Regions from separate parts of the Cytobacillus sp. C11.1 genome, predicted to be linked through region 2. Evidence: riboswitches for the same ligand, from Rfam matches in the RefSeq annotation. Region 2 holds a riboswitch; the other holds the start of a gene.
What was found. Region 2 has a riboswitch for cyclic di-AMP ahead of AC3ZVC_RS14625 (potassium channel family protein). Riboswitches for the same ligand answer to the same signal wherever they lie in the genome.
Positions count from the first base shown of each region.

Region 1: another riboswitch for cyclic di-AMP. It lies ahead of AC3ZVC_RS01800 (potassium channel family protein); the one in region 2 lies ahead of AC3ZVC_RS14625 (potassium channel family protein).

Region 1 covers NZ_CM176935.1:366,005-369,214, reverse strand. Annotated here, with positions in the region: gene AC3ZVC_RS01810 (DUF4256 domain-containing protein) at 10-579, shown strand; gene AC3ZVC_RS01805 (dihydrofolate reductase family protein) at 766-1,329, shown strand; cyclic di-AMP (ydaO/yuaA leader) riboswitch at 1,548-1,696, shown strand; gene AC3ZVC_RS01800 (potassium channel family protein) at 1,774-2,430, shown strand; gene AC3ZVC_RS01795 (TrkH family potassium uptake protein) at 2,432-3,210, shown strand, end outside.
Region 2 covers NZ_CM176935.1:2,931,188-2,934,397, forward strand. Annotated here, with positions in the region: gene AC3ZVC_RS14615 (endonuclease) at 1-801, shown strand, start outside; gene AC3ZVC_RS14620 (DUF3896 family protein) at 966-1,148, shown strand; cyclic di-AMP (ydaO/yuaA leader) riboswitch at 1,247-1,397, shown strand; gene AC3ZVC_RS14625 (potassium channel family protein) at 1,475-2,131, shown strand; gene AC3ZVC_RS14630 (TrkH family potassium uptake protein) at 2,184-3,210, shown strand, end outside.

The DNA.
Region 1 (3,210 bases), 2.4 Mb from region 2:
GAAACTAATTTGACAAAGAGCAATAAAAAGGAGTTGCCACTAGAAGAACGTGAAGAATTACTCCAAACATTGAAAGCCCGTTTTGAAAAAAATAGGCACCGCCACGAAGGTCTTGAATGGACTAAAATCCAAGCTAAGCTTGAAGCTCATGCGGAAAAAGTGTGGTCGCTCAATGAAATGGAAAGAACTGGCGGTGAACCGGATGTTGTTGGTTATGATCAAGAGAAGGATGAATACATTTTTTATGATTGTTCAGCGGAAAGTCCTAAAGGCCGCAGAAGTGTTTGCTTCGACCGTGAAGCGCTGGAGGCAAGGAAAAAGCATAAACCAGAAAATAACGCGATTGATATGGCCGCTTCCATGGGCATTGAACTTTTAACAGAGGAACAATACCGGGAGCTGCAGAAGCTAGATCATTTCGATATGAAAACGTCGAGCTGGGTGCAAACACCTGCTAATATTAGAAAACTGGGCGGGGCTATCTTTTGTGACCGTCGCTACGACACTGTCTTTATGTACCATAACGGAGCAGATTCCTATTATGGTGCTAGGGGTTTCCGTGGCTCGCTAAGAGTCTGAATTTTGTACAGACAGTCAAAAATAAATTTGATTTTTAAGAACGGATCACCTAGAGAAAGGCTTTCATGTCGCTCTTTTAATATCAGGTGATTACGATAAGAAAGCTCGCCAATCCTGTGCGGGTTTTTTCCTTTTATGGAGCGAAAATTAATATTTAAACAACTAAAAGGAGGCATAACTTTGTCTATGGAGGGAAAGCAGAGAAAAATCATTTTAGATTTAGCAGTTACGTTAGATGGTTTTATTGAAGGGAAAAATGGAGAAGTTGATTGGTGCATAATGGACCCGGACATGGAGTTTAATCATTTCTTAAATCAAATTGATGCCATTTTATATGGAAGAAAGAGTTATGAACTATGGGGGCAATTTACTCCAGAAATAGAAGATGCAGAAACTGAAAAAGAAATGTGGGAAGCAGTTCATAGCAAACAAAAATATGTGTTTTCCAGATCGCTTAAAGGGACGGATAATCAAGCGATATTTATAAATGATCAGATAGTGGAAGAAGTCAATAAGTTAAAGAATAAGCCTGGTAAAGACATTTGGTTATATGGTGGAGCCAGCCTTATTACCAGTTTTATTAATTTAGGGCTTGTTGATGAGTTTAGAATATCTGTTCATCCTGTTATTTTGGGAGAAGGAAAACCGTTGTTTAATGATATACAAAAGAGATTAAATTTGAAATTGGTTCATACAAGGTCGTTCTCCTCAGGCGTTGTCCAGTTAATCTATCATTTGAATAGGGATTGATTATTTTTTGTATTAAGGGTGTGGGGTTCTTTCATTCCAGCCAATTATTATTATGTTATTCATCGGTTTATTAGCAGGCATTTTTTAAGCCCTTAGGCTAAATATTATTATCTTTATGTAAGCGCTTTGCAGAATTATTAAACTGCCATTGATAAGTTTTATTAAATAGTATTGACACCAGAAAATAAAAGGAGTAATTTAAATTTATTATTTTTTATATATACCTTAAGCTGAATCTTTTGAGCGGGGGAACCAATTCTGATAAACCATGTTTATCTTGGGGTGAATCTTGGCAAATTAAGCTGAGAAGGGATACTCTCAATCCCTAATCCGACAGCTAACTCCGTAAGCGCTACTGAGAGAAGGGTTAATGCTGCCATTGACCATTCTTTTATTAAGAATGGTCTTTTTTGTGTTCATTTTTAGAAAGGAAGGGAATTTGTTATGAAAAAGCAATATGCTGTATTTGGTTTAGGGCGATTTGGCGGCAGCCTGGTTAAAGAATTTCATGAATTGGGTGCTGAGGTTTTAGCAATAGATATTGATCAGGAAAAAGTGAATCTCTATTCCCAGTTTGTTACCTTTGCTGTTCAAATTAATGGGATTGACGAAGAAGCTTTGAAGCAAGTGGGTGTTAGAAACATAGATCATGCTTTTGTATCTTTTGGAGAAAATATCGAATCGAGCATCCTGACTTCATTGGTATTGAAAGAAATAGGGATACCGCAAGTATGGGCAAAAGCGCATAACGAGTACCACGCAAGAGTCCTTGAAAAAATAGGTGTGGACCGTGTCATTCATCCGGAAAGGGATATGGCAAAAAGGATAGCGAACCATATTGTTTCAGATAAAATTATTGATTACATTGAGCTATCAGAGGATTACAGTATGGTTGAAATTATTGCTTCCAAAAAGGTTCATAATAGATCGCTAATAGAACTTGATATTAGAGCAAAATACGGGTGCAATATTGTTGGGATTCAAAGAGGAAAAGAAATTATCGTGTCCCCATCAGCCGAGGAGGTCATTTTAAAGGATGACGTTTTGATCGTTATGGGTCATAACAAAGATATTAACCGATTTGAGAAAGAAGGAGTGTAGTGTGAAGAAGGGGATAATCAAACTTAACCCATCTCAGCTGCTTATTTTAGTTTTTGCTATATGTATAGTGTTAGGAACCCTTTTACTTAAGCTGCCTTTTGCAGCGACCGAATCAGTAAGCTGGATAGATGCACTGTTTACCGCTACATCAGCCATGACAGTAACCGGACTTGCCGTTGTGGATACGGAAACTGCCTACACCCTTTTCGGAGAGATCGTTATTGTTTCCTTAATACAGCTAGGCGGGCTGGGAATCATGTCTTTTGCTATTCTCATTTATATGGTGCTTGGCAAAAAGATTGGAATTAAGGAGCGCTTAATCGTCCAGCAGGCATTAAATCAAACCTCTATTGGAGGAGTTATTTATCTAGTTAGAAATTTATTTATATTTTCCATTATTATTGAACTTGTAGCCATGGTGTTTTTATCACTTAGATGGGTGCCTGAGTTTGGATGGGGAAAAGGCTTGTATTATAGTTTTTTTCATTCTATTTCAGCCTTCAATAATGCCGGGTTTGCTTTGTGGTCAGACAGCCTGATGGGCTATGTGGGTGATCCGGTGATAAACATTGTCATTACATTATTATTTATTATTGGCGGAATTGGTTTTACTGTGTTAGCAGATATATGGAACAAGAAGGAATTTCGAAAAATGAGCCTTCATTCCAAAATGATGGTAATCGGAACATTTGTTATTAATGTTGTAGCCATGTTCATTATTTTTGCGCTGGAGTACAATAATCCAAACACACTCGGGGGATTAAATTCCTGGGGAGAAAA
Region 2 (3,210 bases):
AAGCAGATTAAGGTTACCGGCACTCTTACTGCTTATTTTTCTCACCCTGGACTGAAAAATGGAACAGCTTTTGAACTTCAAGGAGATGGGGTAACACCACCTGAGCCAGAACCTGCTGATGGTTATTATGATGCTGCGGACGGAAAAACAGGAGAGGCGTTAAAAACGGCACTCCACAATATCATTGACGACCACATAGAGATCTCTTATTCAAATGTATGGGATGCACTTCGGGAAACAGATGAAGATCCGAATAATCCCAATAATGTTCTCCTTCTTTATACAGGTCGCTCACAAGGCAAGTTCACCAATGGGACAGGAGTTAATGACTGGAATCGGGAACATGTTTGGGCAAAATCACATGGAGACTTTGGCACAGCCATGGGTGCTGGAACTGACTTGCATCATTTGCGGCCGACAGACGTATCAGTTAATAGCTCCAGAAGCAATCTTGACTTTGATAATGGCGGCATTCAGCATTCAGAGGCAATTGGCAACTATTACGACTCAGATTCGTGGGAGCCAAGGGATAATGTAAAAGGTGATGTAGCGCGGATGCTATTTTACATGGCCGTCCGTTATGAAGGGGATAGCGGAGAAATTGATTTAGAGTTAAATAACCAGGTTAATAATGGATCTGTACCATATCATGGAAAAATGTCTGTTTTACTGCAATGGCATAAAGAGGATCCAGTCGATAATTTAGAGCGAAGAAGAAACGAAATTATCTACACGGACTACCAGCACAACCGCAATCCATTTATTGATCATCCTGAATGGGCATCAGCTATCTGGGAATAAGATTTATGAATGGCGCTTTCTTGAAAAGGAAGTGTCTTTTTTTAGATAAGATTCACAAATCCTCAATATATTCTGATAACTGGAGTGGAATCTGGCATTATAATAAAGATAGAAAGGAAGGCGGTTTCATATTTCCTTTTAATAAATATTTAGGGGTGATGGATATGAACTACTTAGAAGTTAAAGAAAAACTAGAAGCTACCAAGGTAGAATTAATGAATAAAATGAATGACCCAAATGTAGTGGATGAAGAAAAAGAGAAGCTTCAAAACACCATTGCCAATTATGAGTACATGATCGAATTAACGGATATGAATCATTTTGAACGCGAGAAAGTCGTTCATTAAGGAGGCGGATATTGACTCGCCTCCTTTTTTTATTAAATAAAGAAATATGTTGACAACGGAACAGCACGGGAGTAATTTATATTTATCAATTTCATAAACAGACCTTTTTGCTGAATCCTTTATGAGCGGGGGAACCATTTTTGATAAACCTGGTTTATCTTGGGGTGAATCTTAGCATATTAAGTTAAGAAGGGATACTCTCAATCCCTAATCCGACAGCTAACTCCGTAAGCCGAATCGAGAGAAGGGTTAATGATAACCATTGACTATTCTTTTTTTAAGAGTGGTCTTTTTGTGCTTATTTTTAAAAGAAGGGAAATTCTTTAATGAAAAAACAATACGCTGTGTTTGGTTTGGGACGTTTTGGAGGCAGTTTGGTAAAAGAGTTCTATGATATGGGTGTAGAAGTTTTGGCAATTGATGTAGACCAGGAAAAAGTGCACCAATACGCTCAGTTTGTGACTTATGCGGTACAAATCAATGGCATTGACGAAGCTGCCATTAAACAAGCAGGAATTAGAAATATTGACCATGCCTTTGTTTCCTTTGGGGAAAATATTGAATCAAGCATTTTAACATCATTGTTGTTAAAGGAGATGGGAATTCCACAGGTTTGGGCCAAAGCGCATAATGAATATCATGCAAGAGTTCTTGAGAAAATTGGTGTTGATCGAGTGATTCACCCTGAGAGGGATATGGCGAAACGAATTGCCCACCATATTGTTTCGGATAAGATAATTGATTATATAGAACTCTCGGAGGACTACAGTATGGTGGAAATTATTGCTTCAGAGAAAATCCATAATAAATCCTTATTAGATTTAGACATACGCGCAAAGTATGGATGTAACATTGTTGGGATCCAGCGCGGAAAAGAGATTATCGTATCACCGCCAGCTGAGGAAATTATTTTAAAAGGCGATGTACTCATCGTGATGGGCCATAACAGAGATATCAGCAGGTTTGAAAGAATAGGGGTATAGGGCGGTCTTAGAGCTGAAAAGCATATTAACACATTATTAATCTAAGGAGTTAATGATTATGAATAAGGGACCAAGAAGAATGGAACGGCCCACCACGTGGATCAGAATGAATCCTGCCCAGGCTTTGTCGATTGGATTTCTTTGCCTGATTGCTGTGGGAACGCTGCTGCTTATGCTTCCTTTTGCTACCAAAGATAGGCACCATTTGTCTTTTATTGATGCCTTGTTTGAAGCAACCTCTGCTGTCTGTGTAACCGGCTTGGTAGTAGTGGATACCGAAACAACCTTTACTACGTTTGGCCAGGTTGTTTTAATGATCCTTATCCAGATTGGCGGCCTCGGTTTTATGACATTTGGCGTTCTCATTGCTATCATGATGGGGAAGAACATTGGCTTGAAAGGAAGGCTGATGATTCAGGAATCTTTAAATCAGCTTTCTATTGAGGGCATGGTACGGCTCGTAAAATTTGTTGTTGGCTTCACGCTGTTAATTGAAGCAATCGGTGCAATTATATTATCTATTCGCTGGGCAGCTGATTTTGGGTTTCCGCGTTCTATATACTATGGTGTTTTTCACTCAGTATCGGCCTTTAATAATGCAGGGTTTGATATTATGGGCGAGTTCAGAAGTGTAACGGAATACGTTGGCGACTTTACCGTTATACTGACGCTCAGCTTTCTTTTTATAATCGGGGGAATTGGCTATATCGTTGTGCTTGATATTAAAAGAAACAGAAGTCTAAAGAGGCTTTCTTTGCATACAAAACTTGTTCTGCTGATGACACTTATCCTTAATTTATTAGGAGCCATTTTTATTTTTGCGCTTGAATATAGTAATCCCGGAACTTTAGGCGATTTGTCTTTAAAAGATAAAATACTGGGTGCTTATTTTCATGGGGTTGTTCCCAGGACTGCAGGATTTAACTCCCTCAATACGGGAGAATTAACATTAGGCTCCCAGCTTGTTACCATGCTTCTTATGTTCATCGGAGGAGGATCTGGAGGGACAGCCGGCGGAATTAAAGTAACAACCTTCGTGCTGATATTACTCGCTGTCAGAGCTTTAATAAAAGAAGAGG